Regions from separate parts of the Streptomyces sp. SM18 genome, predicted to be linked through region 2. Evidence: riboswitches for the same ligand, from Rfam matches in the RefSeq annotation. Region 2 holds a riboswitch; each other region holds the start of a gene.
The links. A riboswitch is a leader RNA that binds a small molecule or an ion and turns the genes downstream of it on or off. The one in region 2 is predicted to bind cobalamin.

Region 1 (5,760 bases), 1.8 Mb from region 2:
AGGACACCGACCGGGATCTCCATCGGCGCGGCGACCGTCCGGGCGGCGATGTCCGCCCAGATGAGGAAGACCGCCCCGCCGAGCGCCGCCGTGGGCAGCACCCGGCGGTGGTCACCGCCGACGAACAGCCGCACGATGTGCGGCATCATCAGCCCGACGAAGCCGATCGGCCCGGCCGCCGCCACCAGCACGCCCGTGATCAGCGAGAGCAGCACGAAGGTCCTGGCCCGGAACCGCCCCACGTTCAGGCCCATGGTCGTGGCCGCCTCCTCGCCGGCCAGCAGGAGGTTCAGCGAGCGGGCCTGCGCGAGCAGCACGCAGATGCCGAGGAGCAGGGCCGCTCCCGGCAGCCACAGCGTGCCCCACCGCACACCGCCCAGACCTCCCAGGGTCCAGGCCAGCACCGCCCGTGCCTCGTTGCCCCGGTCACTCGTGAGCAGCAGCAGGTTCATCACCGCCGTGAGCACCGAGGCGTAGGCCACGCCGGACAGCACCAGGCGCGAGGAGGTGATGCGCCCTCCGGACCGGGCGGTGGTGTACACGAGGAACAGGGTCACCAGCGCCCCCGCGAAGGCCGCCACCGACAGCGACACCTGGCCGAACAGGGTCACACCGAAGACGATGACCGCCACGGCGCCGAGCGAGGCGCCCGACGACACACCCAGCAGATAGGGCTCGGCGAGCGGATTGCGCACCAGCGCCTGCAAGGCGGTGCCCACCAGGGCGAGCCCGGCGCCCGTCATCGCGCCGAGGAGCACCCGCGGCGCCCGTACGTCGAGCACGATCGTCTCGCGCGCCCCGGACCAGTCGGCGTCCGGCCGGTCCACCCCCAGCGCGTGCGTCACGATGCCCCACACCTGGGCGGGCGGCACCCGGACCGAGCCGATGGCCAGGCCCGCCGTCATGGAGACGACGAGCAGCAGACCGAGGACCACCAGGGCCGTGACGAAGGAGCGGCGGCGCGGCTCCCGTTCCGTGACGGGAGCCCGGGACGCGGAGACCCCCGGGGCGTCCTGGGTCCCGGCCGTCACCGGAACCGCTCGGGGTGCAGCCCGTGGGCCAGGTCCTCGACGGCGTACGGTGCCCGGATCCCGACCAGGGTGGCGGTCAGCGGCAGGACGACGAAGCGCTTGTTCTTCACGGCGGGCACGTCCGCGAGGGCGGGCTGGGACAGCAGGAACTTCTTCTTCTGCTCGACGTTGTCGGCCCCCGCGTAGTCGTAGATCGCGATGACCTCCGGCTTCCGGGCCACCACCTGCTCCCAGGAAGCGTCCCCGAAGACGTCGTCGAGGTCGGCGAAGACGTTGCGGCCGCCCGCCAGCTTGATGACCTCGGTGCCCAGGCTCTTGCCGCCCGCGGTGAAGGCCGCCTTGTCGCCGCTGTCGTAGACGAAGACCGGTGTCTCGGGTGCCCCCTTCACGGCCTTCACCGCAGCCCCGACCCGGCCCCGGAGGTCGGCCACCAGCGCGTCCGCCCGGTCCGGCACCCCGAAGACCGAACCGATGGTCCGGATCTCGTCGTAGGTGTCCTCCATGGACACCTGCTTCTTGCCGCAGTACTCGCGGTTCAGGTAGGTGTCGATGCCCGCGTCGGCGAACGCCTCGCGGGACCGGCCCTGGTTCTCGGCGAAGGCGCTGGCGTAACCGCCGTAGACGAAGTCCGGTTCGGCGTCCAGGACCGTCTCGAAGGACGGTTCCTTCGCCGCCAGTTCGGGGACCGCCTCGAAGTCCTTCCGTAGTTCGGGAAGGACGGCGGAGTCCGGGTAGGCGGTTCCGACCATGCGGTCCTTGAGCCCGAGCGCGAGCATCAGCTCGGCGGGGTGCTGATGGATGGTGACCACCCGGGACGGTGGCGCGTCGTACGTGGTGCGGGTGCCGCAGTTGTCGACGGTGACCGGGAAGCCCTTCGCCGGGGCCGTCGCGGCGGACTTCTCCTCCCCGGCGCCCGGGGACGTCCCGCAGCCGGCGAGCAGGGTCGCGGAGAGGGCGACGGCCACACCCATGGCGCGCAGCGGGCGGCGCCGCGTCTGGGAGAAAAGGGGAGAAACGGGGCGAGGTATGTCGCCGTACATGTAAAGCCTCCTGCGGAGTCCGCGCTCCTCGGATCGGGCCCGCGACCGGCCAGTGTCCTGACTCCCGAATCGAGGCCCCCGGCCTTCCCGCGTCGTACGCGGTGGCTCCCCCGGGGACACCCCTCTCCGGTCACAGTGGCGGGACCGTGCCGGATTCGCACCGGCTTCCTGTCTCCCGTCGCGGTGATGACCCGGTGATCCTACGGTCCTCGCAGGCCAGGGGCGAAACGGTGCGAACCCGCGCCGGTCACCCGCTCCGCTCGACGCTCCACAGCGGCAGATGCTCGAAGAAGGCGACCGCGTCCTCACGCCACCGCGTCCGCCAGCCCGCGGCGACCTGGGAGGCCTGCTCCGCGTGGCGCCGCATCTCGGCCCGTGCCCCGGCCGCGACACCCTGGCGTTCGCCGATCTCCCGCAGGGCGGCGAGGGTCCCGGGCGGGCAGGAGGGATCACCGAGCGCCGATTCCACCAGGGCGCGTTCGGTGCCGCTCACGGCGGACAGCAGGGCGCCGACCGTGTAACTGCGTCTGCCGTCGCGGATGTCGGTGCCGACGGGTTTGCCCATGATGTCCGGGTCACCGAACAGGTCCAGGTAGTCGTCGCGCATCTGCCCGCAGATCCCGACCAGGCGCGCGTACCGCCGCAGTTCCTCGTCGAACACCGCGGGCTGCCCGCCGGCCGCCAGGAGCCCGAGCCGCAGCGGCGCGAGCACGGAGTAGCGGGCCGACTTGAAGTCGGCCACCGAGTGCAGGACGTCCTCGGACGGGACGGTGGCGGTGAAATCGCGCTCCAGATCGGCGATCTGGCCGACGAAGGTGTCGGCCGCCGCCCGTGTCACCACCTCGGTCATCGCCTGCCGCAGGGCGACGGGCAGGGGGGCTTCCGTCAGCACCCGCAGGGACAGACCCAGCGCCAGGTCGCCCGCGAGCACGGTGAGACCGAGCGCCGCCCGCGGGTGGTGGGGAAAACGGTCGCGGTAGGCGTAGTACGTCGAGGGGCCGCCCCGGCGGGTGGGGCTGTCGTCGATGAGGTCGTCGTGCACCAGGCCGTGGGTGTGCAGCAGCTCGATGCTCAGCGCCGCGGCGTCCAGGCCCTCGGCGGGCTCCGCGCTGACCAGTCCGGCGGCCTCGTGGAGCAGCACGACCCGCATCCGCTTGCCGCCGCGCAGGGACAGCTCCCGCAGCAGGTGGACGCACTCGGGCGCGTACCGGCTGAAGGCAGGCGCCTCCAGCGTCGCGCCCAGCGTGTCGAAGTACTCCTGCAACAGCGCGCCGAACCGCCGCTCATGGGCGGCGGCACGTGCCAGCATCCGTTCGACGGGGCCGGGGGTGTCGGTCATCGGGGTCTTCCTGATCGAGGGGCGGAGCCGTATCCGTGGACGGCCTCGGGCCAGGACCCGCGCACGCGCGACGGGCCGGCCGGAACCGTCCAGGAGATCATCCCCGACGCGGATTCCCCACCCGGCGGGGGCCCTTGCCCCGTCGGACGACGACCGGCGACGACCGGCGACGAGCGGTGCGGCCGGGCGGGCGGGCCCCGGGCGGTCGGCGGCCCCCGTGCCCGCCGGTGACTCCGTTCCCGCCGGTCCGGCGAGCCGCCCCGGCCGTGCCGTCGTCACCGGGCGGCCAGCGCCTCGATCTCCACGAGCATCCGCGGATCCGACAGGGCCGCCACCTCGGCCATGACACTGGCCGGGCCGCAGCCGGACGCCTCCAGGATGTCCGTGACCACGTCGTAGTGCGCGGTCGCCGCGGCGATGTCCGTGGTGAACAGGCGCAGCTGGACGACGTCCCGCAGGGCGAAGCCGGCCTCCCGCAACGTCTCGTCCATCCGCTGGAAGGCCAGACGGAACTGTCCGCGGATGTCTCCGACGTGGGCGATCGCACCCTCCGCGTCGCGGGCCTCGTGACCGGCGACCACCAGCCAGCGCCGGGGGTCGGTGAGCAGGACGGCGTGGTGGTAGCCGAGCTTGCCGCCGAAGTGGCGGGGGCCGATGTCCGTACGCTCCATGGCGCCTCCTGTGCGGGCTCCGGCCGGAACCGGCGGCCCGGTGGGGAACCGGTGACCTGTGACCAGTATGCGGCGGTCCCACCGGATCCCGCAGACCGGCGGCCCGCGCCGGACGGGGGCGGCGGAAGCGGCCGGCCACGCCGGGGTGCCGCTCCGGTCCGGGGGGACAGACACCACGGGCCGGAGCACCGCCCCCCCGGACCCGGCTCAGCGGCCCCGCGCGCAGAGGGCGGCGTCCACCGCCCCCTGGAGATGGCGGAGGCCGTCGCCCTCCGCCGCCCACGTGGTGGTGTAGACGGTCACCGTGCCGCGGCCCGCCGTGGCGCGCCCGCCGCCCACCGAGTCACCGGGCAGGTCGCCGCCGTGCCCCCAGTAGACGCCACCGCAGCTGAGCGGGACCGACGCGACGCCGTAGCCGTAGCGGCTGCCCGCCGGATAGACGTCGCGGCCGCCCACATCGGTCGTGTCCCCCGTCATCTGGCGAACCGCCCGGTCGGGAAGCAGCCGCCCCCCGAACAGCCCGTCCCAGAAGGCGTTGAGATCCCTGGGCGTGGAGACGAGCCCGCCGGACGCCCCGAACTCGTACCCCGGCAGCTCGGTGACATCGACCCGGCCCGCCTCCGGATCCGCCGGGTGCACGCCGTAGTTACGGGCGTGCGGCCCGCGCAGGGCGAACTCGTCGGGGGCCGGCCAGTAGGTGTCGTCCAGCCCCAGCGGGCGCAGGATCGTCCGCTCGACATAGGTACGGAAACCGACCCCCGACACCCGGTCGATCACCATGCCGAGCACCAGGTAGTTGGTGTTGGAATAACCCCAGCCGGTGCCCGGCGGGAACTCGGGGGCCGCGCCGAGCGCCAGAGCCAGGTACTCCTCCGACGTCCCGGCGTGGGTCCAGTCGACCAGGGCGGAGTACTCCGGGAGCCCGCTCGTCTGCTTGAGCAACTGCCGTACGGTGATGGCGCGTCCGGCGAGCTGGGGGACGTAGTCACCGGCCCGGTCGTCGAGCCGGATCCGCCCGTCCGTCACCAGCCGCATCACCGCCGTGGCCGTGAACGCCTTGGTGTCGCTGGCCAGCCGGATGCTGCCCCGCGCGCCGACCATCGCACGGCCCGATTCCAGGTCCGCGACACCGGCCGTACGGGTCACCCCTCCGCCGTACGCCAGGGCGCCCGGGACCCCGTCCCGGTCCACGAGCAGGTCCAGTTGCCGCTGGACCGGGTCGGGCCGGTGCGCCACGGCCGCCGGAGCGGCCGCTCCGACGAGACCCGCCGCGACCAGGACTACGGATACGAGACGTGCGCGTTTCATGGTTCTCCCCCTCGGTCGTGGACCGGTCCGTACGGGCCGGCCGTTCGCTCGACGACGAGCCTCGCAGGGCACCGGCCCGAGGACAGTGCGGCTCGGCCCCCGGCCCGGGGTGGTCCCAGCCCCCCTCCGTGCCGGGGGTGTTCCCGCCCCCGTGCCCCGGCCTCCTCGACGCGGCGCGGGTCGGGCAGGGGAGGGGGTCCGGGAGTCACCGGGGGAGTGTGGGCTGGAGACCCGCGTACACGCCGCCCGTGTCCAGCAACTCCTCATGGGTTCCCACCTCGGCGATCCGTCCGTCCTCCATCGCCACGATGCGGTCGGCGCCCTGGATCGTGGAGAGGCGGTGGGCGACCACGAAGACGGTCCGGCCGTGC
Region 2 (5,760 bases):
GCGGCGGCTCGCGGTGCCGGCGCGCCCGTACCCCCGGGAGTCCATCCCGGCGGCGAGGCGCAGTGAGCGTTCCAGGGCGTCCTCCAGGACGGGTACGACGATGCCCCGCAGCGCTTTGAGACCCTTGCCGCGGCCCGCGCGCAGTCGGCGGGCGCGGGCCACGCGCTGGACGCTCTGCACGAGTTGGGGCGCGACGCTGATCGCGACGGTGACGGCGACGCCCAGTTCGTGCAGGGCGCCGGGCAGCACCCGCAGGGCGCGTTTGGGGTTGGCCAGGGTGTTGGCGGCGCCGATGCAGCAGAGCATGCACGCCAGGCGGAGCCCGTCGGTGGCGGCCGACAGGAGGGCCTCCAGGGAGACGGGTCCGCCGAGCTGGATGCCCGCGTACCAGTCGGGGGTCGGGATGTGCGGGAGCGCGAAGAGGAAGTGGTCGTGCGGGGTGATGCCGGTGGCGAAGACGGCCCGGAACAGGACGCGGATCGCCACGACGGTGGCGGCCAGGTAGAGGTAGTACACGAATCCCCTGGCCCAGGGTGCCTCGGTGCGGCGGGCGGTCACGACGTAGCCGAGGACCGCGAGCACCAGGAAGAGCAGCAGCGGGTTGTTGGTGCGGCTGACGGCGGTGGCCAGGGCGAGCGCCCAGATCCACCAGGCGACCGGATGCAGGATCCGGGGGAGCCGTCGCCCGCCGGTGTCCGGGGCGACGCGGCCGGGTGAGGGCGTACCGGGGCCGGGCGGAGTCGTCGCGGCGCGGCCGGGCGGGGGCGGGCCGGCGGGGCCGGGGTCGGTGCGGGCCACGGGCGCTACGCGCCCCGGCGTCTGTGCCGGGCCGCGAACACGGCCGCCACGCCCACGAGCAGGACCAGCGCGCCTCCCGCCACCACGGGCACCATCGACCCCGCGTCGTGCTTCGCGTCCGCGGCCGGGGCGGCGTCGAGGACCCGGGTGTCGCCGGACCCGTCCGCCGGACCGGTGGTGGCGGGCGGTGGCACCTCGGCGGACTCGGTGGGCCCGGGGGACCCGGTCGGCTCGGCCGTCTCGCCGGGCGAGGGGCTGGAGGACGCGGTGGGGGACGGGCTCGCGGGCGGTTCCGGGGCCGTGGGGGCCGTGGGCCGCTTCGGCTCCGTCGTCACCGGGGCGGGGCCGGTGTCCGTGCCGGGCGGCAGCGCGGGAGCGTGTGCGGTCGAGGCCGGCTCGCCCCCGCCGCTGGGCCTGGTGTTGTGGGCCCGGAGCTGGTCGGGGGTGATCTGGGGGCGGCCCTGGGTGCCCCCGATGTCGGTGCCGCCGAAGATCCACAGGTCCACGCTGCCCGGCTTCGGCTTGTAGAGCATGGCGCCGAGCTGGCTGTACTCCCAGTCGTCCGCCCCGGGTCCGGCGTGCCAGTAGGACCAGTAGGCCGAGGCGGGCGGGGTGAGGACGCAGTCGTCCTGCTCGGGCGGCGGGAACTGTTGGCCGTCGCGGTAACCGCTGTAGCCGATGCGGCAGATGAACGCCGGTCCGTCGTGCCCGGTACCGGTGGTGCGCCAGCCTCCCTGGTTGAGCAGTTCGTAGCCGGTGGTGGGCGTCGAGCCGCAGGAGCGGTAGACGGGCCCGCCCCACCGGCTGAAGTCGACGGCGAGGACCGCCCCCGAGCCGGTGGTGCACCGCCCCATCGGCTGCGGGGCGGCCCCGGCGGGTGCCGCGCCCGTGGTCAGGGCGGCGAAGGCCAGGGCGAGCGCGGCCGTCAGCCGGGCAACTCGCCGCGCGGGCGGGAGGCTCATGGCCGCCCCCCTGCGGCCGTACGGCGGCGGGCGAGGACCACGGCGGCCCGGCCCGCGGCGACGAGCGCCACCCCGCACGCCGCGAGGAGACCGGCCTGTACGCCGGTGGAGGCGAGCGCCCCGCCGCCGCCGGTGCCGCCGCCGGTGTCCACGATGCCGCCGGTGCCGCCGTCCGTGCCGCCGGGGGTGACGATGACGGGGGTGGAGGGGTTCACGGTGGGTGTGGGCAGCGGGGTGGTGCCGGTCAGGTCGCGGTCCAGGGCCCCGAAGGAGATGCCGGTGGATCCGCCGACGGCCTGGGTGGACGCCCGCACGTCGGAACCGCGCTGGCCCTCCTTGGCGACGTTGAAGCCGCCGTCGGTGTTCTGCTGGGAGGCCAGGAACGCCCTCGCCTTCGCGATCCGGTCGGCGTACTTCGGCGCGTCGAGCGAGAGCCCCTGGACGGCGAGGGCGGCGGAGTTGACCGAGTTGCCCGCCGCGCCGGGGAAACCGCCGTCGGGCAGCTGCCGGCCCGCGATCCAGTCCAGCGCCTCGGCCACGGCCGTCCGGGCCTCCTCGCCGCCCGCCAGGTCCAGGGCCATCGCGGCGATGGCGGTGGAGTCCACGTCGGCGTCCCCGGTGGAGGGGATCAGGCTGGGCCACGCGCCGCTGTCCAGCTGGAGGCTCTCCAGGTAGGCGAGCGGTTTCCGCACGGCCGCCTTCTCGCCGGCCCGCGACTGGGCCATGACCGCGAGGGACTGGCCGAACACGGACTCCGTGTAGGTGTACGCCCCCTCGGCGGCGCACTTCCGGTCCGGGCTCTCGGTCGGCGCGGCGCACACGGCCGCGCCGAGTGCGGCGATCAGGTCCCCGCCGCCGAAGTTCCGGGGGTCGCGGCCGACCGCCTGGGCCAGCAGGGCCGCCTTGCCGAGCTGCCCTCCGAGGACGTACGGCGTGTCGATTCCGGTCCAGTCGCGCACGGTGCGACCCTCGCCGTCCTTGCCGCCGTCGTCGAGGAAGTCGACGATGCCGCGCAGCGCGTTGTCGTCGAGCCCGGTGGCGGCGAGCGCGTAGGCGCCGTCGACGGTGAGACCGAAGTCCGCCCGCTCCGTGCCGGGTACGGCCGGGTAGTAGTGGCCCCCCGAGAGCTGGGCGGGGGCGGTGAGGTAGGCGACGCCCCTGGCGAGGTCGGGACCCTCGCCCGCCGGTGCCGTGGGGCCGGTGGTGGGCGGCCCGGTCGTGGGCGGCCCGGTGACGGGCGGCGAGGTGGTCGGCGGGTCGGTGGGCTCGGGTGCCGCCGTCGTCAGCCGTGTCAGGTCGGTGCCCGTACCGGCGAGGACGGCGGGCGACGTCGGGTACAGCGCCGGGTCGGTGGCGCCCTCCTCGAACCCGAAGCCTCCGCCCGCCAGTTGCTCACCGGCGAGCCAGGAGACGGCCGCGTCGGCCCGCTCGGTGTCGCCCAGCGTGCGGAGGGCCTGTGCCGCGTAGGCGGTGGCCGTGACGCTGCCGGTCGTGGATCCCGTCCAGCCGGGGAACGAGCCGTCCTCGCGCTGGGCCGTGCCGAGATAGGTCCGGGCCTTGGCGACGGCCGCGTCGTGACCGCCCGCCCGGTGCAGGGCCAGGGTCACCAGGCCGGTGGTGGCGGGGTCGCCGTCGCAGTACTCGCCGGGGCGGATGAGGATGCTGGTGACACCGCCGTCGTCGCACTGCACCTGGGTCAGCCGGTCCACGGCGGCGGCCGGGGGCTTCACACCGGCCCGCAGCAGCGCCAGCACGGCCAGCGCCTGGCCGTCGGCGTACGTCGCGTTGCGGAAGTCGCCCTCGGCGGTGCAGCCGGGCGTGGGGCCGCCGCCGGAACCGGGCCCGGAGGCGCAGACGTGGGCGGCCAGGTCGCCGACCAGGTCGTGTCCCCCGAAGTCCCTCGGGTCGGCTTCCGTGATGTCCGCGAGCAGGGCCAGGCGGGCTGCGGCGGTCGCGTCGGGGGCCTGGTCCGTGCCGGCCGGGTAGGCGTAGGCGTCGGTGCGGGCGGCGAGGAAGGACGTGACCTGGTCCAGGGTGGCGCTCGCGCCGTCCGCCGCGGCCAGGGCGTACGCGGCCTCCGTGGTCAGCGGCAGGTTGGGGGTGTCGGCGCCCTCGTCGACGACGCGTTCACCGTCCGTCAGTCCGCTTCTGACCCATGCCGCCGCGGCCGGTACGTCGATCCGCCCGGCCGGGGCCGTGGGGGTGGTGCCGGGGCCCGGTGTCGTACCACCGCCGCCGATCCGCACGTCGTCGGGGGTGAAGGCGGGTTGGCCCGTGGTGCCGCCGATGTCGGTGCCGCCGTACACCCAGGCGTCCACGTCGCCGTCCCGGAGCGTGCGGGCCATGGCGCCGTACGGGCTGTAGCGCCACGTGTCCTGGCCGGGTGAGGCGATCCAGTACGACCAGTAGGCGGTGGCCTGCGGGGTGAGGACGCAGGCCTCCTTGTCCTCGGTGGGCTGCTGGACCTCCGAGCCGTAGCCGATGCGGCAGATGAAGGCGGGCCCGTCGTGCTGGGTGCCGGTGGTGGTGAACCCCGCCTCGTGGAGGAGTTCGTAGCCCGTCGTCGGTGTGGTGTCGCAGCCGCGCCGGACCGTCCCGCCGAAGGGGCCGAAGTCCACGGCGACCACGGCGCCCTTCGTCTCGGTGCAGGCGTCGAGGGGGTCGGCGGCCGCCGGGGCGGCGGTGACGAACGTCGTGCAGGCGGCGACCACGAGGCCCACCGCCGACAGCAGCGCCGGCAGGCCCGTGGCCCGGCGCCGTGCGCCTCTTCGTCTTCCGGTCCCCACCGCGGCCCCCTCGTCCTGATGTCCGCGGGCACACGAACGTGGCGAAGGGCCGTGACCGCGGCGGCGTGTGCCGCACGGCAGGGCTGGTCGACCACGCCGTAGTCCGCGACGGCGTTTCTCGCTGAAGATCTCGTCCCAGGTGTTCCGGCTCGCCCGGCGGTGCCGGGCCTACGGTTGCGGGTCAGCGCCGGGTTTCGACCGGCTTCCCCTGGAACTCAGTGCGTATCAGGCGGATTTGAGCACGCGTCCATGGACGCCGTCAAGGTGCCCTCCCCGGCGGGCGCGGGCGGTCCGCGGGCCTTCTGGCGGGACTCGTACCCCTCGGGTAGCGTCCTGGGCTGCCACACGGGGGAACCTGGTGGGAGACCAGGGCTGACGCGCAGCGGTATGGCACGACGGGACGTCGTGCCGAGCCCGAATGCCCGTGCGGCGACGCACCACAGGAAGCCGGTCCACGCGTTCGGGCGGCGGCCCAGCCCGCTGCTCCCGCACTCCCGAGGACACGGGTCCGGTCGGCGCCTCCTCATCCAAGGAGCAGGCCATGCCCCGTCTTTCGTCCTCCCGCCGTCCGGTGTTCGTCGCCGCCACGGCCCTCGGCGCCTTCTGTCTGACCGTCGTGCCCGCGGCCGCCACCGCGACGCCCGCGCAGATCGCCACCTCGAAGACCAACGGTGTCGCATACCTCACATCCCTCCAGGCCGCCGACGGTTCGTACGCCGGCCCGGGGCTCTCCAACGAGTGGGCGTTCAGCGCCTTCGCGGCGGCGGGCACGGCCGCCGTGGACGTCACCCCGGGAGGGGACACCACGAAGAACGCGAGAACCGTCTACCGCGCGCTGCTGTCCACGGCGAACTGGCCGTCCGCGACCCCGGTGGTCACCGACTACGAGCGGGCGGCCCTCAACGCCTACGCCGCCGGTATCGACCCGGCCCGTGTCTCCGCCTCCCGCAACCTGGTCGCCGACATCTACGGCTACTGGCAGAACGCCGAGCCCGGCTACTTCGGGCCGTCCGCCAACTTCAACGGCACCGTCTTCGCCGCACTCGCCCTCGGCGGCGCCGCCACCCAGGCCGGGGCCCCACGCGTCCCGCAGGCCCTGCTCGACCGGCTGGTCACCCGTATCCGGGCCAACCAGCACGACGACGGCGGCTGGAACTACGGCAAGGCCGAGGGCGATCCGGGGCAGCTCGGCACCACCAGCGACATCGACATGA
Region 3 (5,760 bases), 4.4 Mb from region 2:
TCGGCCAGTTCCTCGGCCCGGTCCACGAACCGCACCACCACACCCGGTTCGGCGGCCAGCGCGTCCACGTCGGTGAAGTTCGACATCAGCGGCACCGCGCACACCGCGACCCGCAGCACCTCCTCACCGTGCGGGGGCGCCACGACCGACTCGCGTACGGTGCCGCGCATCGACACCCGCAGCCCGTCCTCCTCGTCGATGCCCAGCCCGTGGGTGTACGGCAGGACCCCGTACGTACGCCGCCCGGTGAGCCCGTACAGCATGTCCAGCCCCGGTTCCAGCAGCGAGACGTCGCCCCGGAACTTGTTGACGAGGTATCCCGCCACCAACGACTGGTCCTCGGCGCCCAGCAGGGCCGTCGTGCCGAAGAACGAGGCGAACACCCCGCCCCGGTCGATGTCCCCGACGACCAGCACGGGAAAGCCCGCGGCCCGCGCGACGCCCATGTTCACGATGTCGGTGCGCCGCAGGTTGATCTCCGCCGGCGAGCCCGCGCCCTCGCAGATCACCGCGTCGTACTGGCTCCGCAACCGCTCCAGGCAGTCCACGACGGTCCCGAACAGCGCCTCCTGGCGGCCCCCGTGGTAACCGCGCGCACTCATCTCGCCGACCGGTTTGCCCATCAGGACGACCTGGCTGGACCGGTCGCCGCCGGGCTTCAGCAGCACCGGGTTCATCAGCGCGGTCGGCTCCACCCGGGCGGCCTGCGCCTGCATCGCCTGGGCGCGGCCGATCTCCGCTCCCTCACGCGTGACGAAGGAGTTCAGCGACATGTTCTGCGCCTTGAACGGGGCGGTCTTCACCCCCTGGCGCACCAGCCACCGGCAGATCCCGGCCGTGACGACGCTCTTGCCCGCGTCCGAGGTCGTCCCCGCGACCAGCAGTCCGCCGCTCATCCCCGCCCCCTTCGAACCTCTCGTACCACGTGTCCCACGGCCAGCCGCCCGGCCACGCACACGCCCAGGGCCAGCACACCCACGCGGCGCGACAGCCGCACCGCGCGTTCGATGTCCCCGGTGCGCACCTCGCGCCCGGCCTCCCCGTTCAGCACGGGCCGGTGCTCGACCCGCCCGCTGTACGCCAGGGTCCCGCCGAGCCGTACGCCGAGCGCACCGGCGAAGGAGGCCTCCACCGGGCCCGCGTTGGGGCTCGGATGCCGGTCCGCGTCCGCCCGCCAGGCGCGTACCGCCTGCCGGGGGCGCCCCCCGGCGGCCACCGCGAGCGCGGCGGTGAGGCGGGCGCCGGGCCAGCCGGCCAGGTCGTCGAGCCGGGCGGAGGCCCAGCCGTAGCGCCGGTGACGCGGCGACCTGTGGCCGACCATGGCGTCCAGGGTGTTCACGGCGCGGAACCCGACCAGCCCCGGCGCGCCGCCCAGCGCGCCCCACACCAGGGCGCCCACCACCGCGTCGGAGGTGTTCTCGGCGACGGACTCCACCACCGCGCGGGCGATGCCCGGCCCGTCCAGCGCGTGCGGGTCCCGGCCGCACAGACGCGGCAGCCGCTCCCGGGCCAGGCCGAGGTCACCGGCGGCGAGGGCGTCACCGATGGCGCGGGCCTCCCGGCCCAGCGAGGTGCCCCCGACGACGGTCCAGGTGGCGGCGGCGGTCAGCGCCACGGCCGCGGCGGGGCGGTCGCGCACGGCACGGGCGGCCAGCGCGGCGGCACCGGTGGCGCCGCCGGCGCAGACCAGCGTGTGCAGGGCGCCCCAGCCGCGGTGATCGCGCCACAGCCGGTTCTCGACGCCCGCCGCGGCGCGCCCGAAGGCGGCGACCGGGTGGCCCCGACGGGGGTCACCGAGCAGCAGGTCGCCGATCAGGCCGGCGGCGGCGCCGTACGCGAAGATGCGGTCGGCTCGCACGGATCAGCCGGCCGTCGCGCCCCGGAGGGGGGACGGCACGGGGGGTACGGGGTCCGACGCACGGCGGCCGGGCATGGCAGATGTCCTCACTCAGGGTCCGCGCCCTGGTTCGACGTGACCGGCGACGAGAGTCTCCTGGCTCCCGGATCCGCTGTTCCCCCGGCCTTCCAGCCCGCGCGGCGGGCCGTGACGTCCGTGTGGGGGACAGCTCCCCGGTGACAGTGGCGGGACCGCGCCGGATTCGCACCGGCTTCCTCTGCTGCCGCCGTACTTGGCCCCGGCAGTCCACCACGCCCCCCGAACAGCCGTCAACCTGCCGCTGACCTGCGAGGCCGCAGTGTGCGCAGACGCACACCGGGCCGGACACGCGGGTGCGTGTCCGGCCCGGTGGGGAGGAACGGGAGGTCAGGCGACGATCAGATAGATCCCGTATCCGACCGCCGCCGCGCACAGCGCGAAACAGGCGTACGCACCGGCGCGGGCCCGCACCGGGGAGCCGCCCGTCGTGGCGGACGCCTGCTTGGCGAGGCCGACGATGCCGAGGCTGAAGAGGCCGACCAGCGCCACGGTGACCACGAGGCTGACGCCGAAGACGGAGGCGAGGGCCGCCCAGTCGATGTTCATACGGATCCGTCCTTACACCGTGGCCGGCCGGGCCGGAGGGTCTGCGGGAGCGTCCGGCGCCGGGACCGGGGCCGGGATGGTGGTCTTGAGTTCCGGGACGTTCACGCCCACGGGCGGCGGGCTGACGGCCGCGATGGCGGTGGTGACGACACCCGCGGGCTCGGGCGCGGTGACGTTGGTGTGGTCGACCGGCTTGCGGCGCGACAGCAGCCAGATGGCGCCGGACCCGGCGACGAGCAGCACGGCCACCACCGCGACGCCCCAGGGGCCCTGCTTGGTCAGGAACTCCGCGCCCGCGCCGACCAGACCGGCGGCCGGCAGCGTCAGACCCCAGGCGACGAACATCCGGGTGGCGGTGGACCAGCGGACCACACCCCCCTGGCGGCCGAGACCCGCGCCCATCACGGCCCCGGAGCAGGACTGGGTGGTGGAGAGGGAGAAGCCGAGGTGCGAGGAGGCCAGGATGACCGTGGCCGCGCTGGTCTGGGCGGCGAAGCCCTGCGGCGGCTTGAGGTCGGTGAGGCCGCTGCCCATGGTGCGGATGATGCGCCAGCCACCGAGGTACGTACCCATCGCGATGGCCAGACCGGCGGAGGCGATGACCCAGACCGGCGGGTTGGAGCCGGGGGCCAGGACACCACCGGTGACCAGGGCCAGGGTGATGATGCCCATCGTCTTCTGCGCGTCGTTGGTGCCGTGGGCGAGTGAGACGAGGCCCGCCGAGGCGATCTGCCCGGCCCGGTAGCCCTTGGCCGTCGACTTCAGCTGGGCCTCGTCGGTGATCTTCCGGTTGATGCGGTACGTCAGCTTCGTGGCCAGCAGCGCGGCCACACCGGCGACGAACGGGGCGGCGATCGCGGGCAGCAGGACCTTGGTGACGACGGTGCCGCCGTTGATCGAGGACCAGCCGGCCGACATGACCGCGGCGCCGATGAGTCCGCCGAAGAGTGCGTGGGAGGAACTGGAGGGGAGGCCGACCAGCCAGGTCAGCAGGTTCCACAGGATGGCGCCGACGAGCGCCGCGAAGATGACCTCGGTTCTGAGGCCGTTCTCGTTGATGATCCCGCCGGAGATCGTCTTGGCGACCTCCACGGACAGGAACGCGCCGACCAGGTTGAGAACGGCGGACATGGCCACCGCGGTCTTCGGCTTCAGGGCGCCGGTCGAGATGGTGGTGGCCATCGCGTTGGCGGTGTCATGGAAACCGTTCGTGAAATCGAACACGAGAGCTGTTACGACCACAATCGCAAGCAGCAGGGTGATGTGTTCCATTTACCCAGGCAATCGTTCGACGTCATTGGCAGTTGGAACGTAGGCAAGCTGGGTGAACGGAAGATGAACTGAGCAGGGCGCTGTGGTGACCCCAAGCGCGTGCGGACGTTCCGGTTGGGTCCCCGGGAGGTGGCGGAGCCCTCCGGGGGTGGTGTGCGGCCAGGCCTTTGCCCGGTTTTGGTGAACCCTTGGCGCGGGGCTTTTGTCCTGTTCGAAGGCGTTGGGGAGACTTCCCTCACGCCCTCGCTACGATCCCCGCATGACGGACCACGGGCAGGACGCGATCGGACAGGCATGGCGGGGAGTGGTCGCGACGGCCCGCAGGACCGCCGCGGAGGGGCTCGTCGTGGGCACCTCGGGCAACGTCTCGGCCCGGGTCGGCCCCGTCGTCCTCGTCACCCCCAGCGGAGTCCCCTACGACCGGCTCGGGCCCGGGGACGCGGTGGGCGTCGACCTCGACGGGCGGCAGGTCCTCGGCCGCCTCGCCCCGACCAGCGAACTCCCCCTGCACCTCGCCGTGTACCGGGACACCCCGGCCGCCGCCGTCGTCCACACCCACGCGGTGCACGCCACCGCCGTCTCCACCCTGGTCACCGAGGTCCCGCCGGTGCACTACGCCGCCGCCCTGCTCGGAGGCTCCGTCCGTACCGCCGCCTACGCCCGCTACGGCACCCCGGAACTCGCCGAGCACATGCGGGAGGCCCTGCGCGACCGCACCGGCTGCCTCCTGCGCAACCACGGCACCGTCACCTACGGCGACACCCTCGACCAGGCCTACGAGCGCACCGCCCAACTGGAGTGGCTGTGCCGGCTCTGGCTCGCCGCCAGTTCCGTACCCGGCCGCCAACCGTCCCTGCTCACCCCGGACCAGATGCGCGACGTCCAGGACGCCCTCGAAGGCTACGGCCAGCCCGGCTGAGTCAGGGCCGCCCGGATGGCCGGGCACCGTACGGCCCGGCCCGCTGGCAACGCGGCCCCCGGCCCGCGAGACTGGGGCGATGCGCCCGGCAAAAGCGACGGCAGCGGCCGTCACCACGATCCTCGGCGTCGGCGCGGCAGCGGTCGCGGCCGGCCGCTACGCCAGCGACGCCGCCCTCGCGGGAGGCTCCCCGCGCCCCTTCCCCGGCGACCGCAGACTCACCGTGCACGCCACCGCGGCCGGACAGGTCACCCTGACCCGCTCCTTCGCCGCCCTGCGCCCCGGCACGTACGGGCTGGCGGGCCGCGACACCCACGCCATCGTCGGACCCGTCCTCGACCGGGCACCGGACGGCTCCGCCGACACCGTCGTACGCCGCCTGGAGCGGGTCACCCGCGGCAGCCTGGAACCGGGCGCCCGGGTCCGCCTCACCCCGCAGCTGCACAGCGGCGACCCCCTCGGCGGCCTCGGCCTCGACTACGAGGACGTCGAGATCCCCGGCGAGCTGGGCGCCCTGCCCGCCTGGTTCGTCCCCGGCGACCGCGACACCTGGGTGATCACCGTGCACGGCCTCGGCACCACCCGGGAACACCCGTTGAACGTGCTGGACTTCCTGCACTCCCAGCAACTCCCCGTGCTGGACCTCGCCTACCGCGGCGACGAGGGCGCCCCCCGGTCACCCGACGGGCTCGCCCACCTCGGCGAGTCCGAATGGCGCGACCTGGACGCGGCCATCCGCCACGCGGTGCGGTACGGGGCGAAGCGGGTCGTCGTGCACGGCTGGTCCACCGGCGCCTCGATGGCCCTGCACGCGGCCGTCAACTCCGCGCTGCGCGACCGCATCGCCGGACTCGTCCTCGACTCCCCGGTCATGGACTGGCGGGTCACCCTGCGCGCCCTGGCCTCCGCCCGCGGTGTCCCCACCGCGCTGCTGCCCCTCGCGGTCCGCGCCGCCCAGGGCCAGACCGGCCTGCACGGCGCCCCGCTCCTGGACACCTCCGTGCCGGAGACCCTGGACACGCCGACCCTGATCTTCCACGGACCCGACGACACCCTCGCGCCCTGGCGTCCCTCCCGGGAACTCGCC

Region 1: it holds a riboswitch for cobalamin, as region 2 does, so the genes downstream of both, B9S64_RS33450 (ABC transporter substrate-binding protein) here and B9S64_RS25925 (terpene cyclase/mutase family protein) in region 2, are expected to answer to the same signal.
Region 3: it holds a riboswitch for cobalamin, as region 2 does, so the genes downstream of both, B9S64_RS05950 (cobalamin biosynthesis protein) here and B9S64_RS25925 (terpene cyclase/mutase family protein) in region 2, are expected to answer to the same signal.

Annotation. Positions count from the first base shown of each region.
Region 1 is NZ_CP029342.1:7,571,517-7,577,276, forward strand. It holds gene B9S64_RS33445 (iron ABC transporter permease) at 1-1,031, opposite strand, end outside; gene B9S64_RS33450 (ABC transporter substrate-binding protein) at 1,028-2,071, opposite strand; cobalamin riboswitch at 2,122-2,243, opposite strand; gene B9S64_RS33455 (polyprenyl synthetase family protein) at 2,319-3,410, opposite strand; gene B9S64_RS33460 (Rid family hydrolase) at 3,686-4,081, opposite strand; gene B9S64_RS33465 (serine hydrolase) at 4,289-5,389, opposite strand; gene B9S64_RS33470 (ABC transporter ATP-binding protein) at 5,595-5,760, opposite strand, start outside.
Region 2 is NZ_CP029342.1:5,782,756-5,788,515, reverse strand. It holds gene B9S64_RS25935 (energy-coupling factor transporter transmembrane protein EcfT) at 1-798, opposite strand, end outside; gene B9S64_RS25930 (hypothetical protein) at 804-1,760, opposite strand; gene B9S64_RS25925 (terpene cyclase/mutase family protein) at 1,757-4,546, opposite strand; cobalamin riboswitch at 4,666-4,800, opposite strand; cobalamin riboswitch at 4,895-4,970, shown strand; gene B9S64_RS25920 (hypothetical protein) at 5,088-5,760, shown strand, end outside.
Region 3 is NZ_CP029342.1:1,348,116-1,353,875, reverse strand. It holds gene B9S64_RS05955 (cobyric acid synthase) at 1-896, opposite strand, end outside; gene B9S64_RS05950 (cobalamin biosynthesis protein) at 893-1,858, opposite strand; cobalamin riboswitch at 1,987-2,116, opposite strand; gene B9S64_RS05945 (hypothetical protein) at 2,264-2,482, opposite strand; gene B9S64_RS05940 (inorganic phosphate transporter) at 2,495-3,754, opposite strand; gene B9S64_RS05935 (class II aldolase/adducin family protein) at 4,014-4,673, shown strand; gene B9S64_RS05930 (alpha/beta hydrolase) at 4,753-5,760, shown strand, end outside.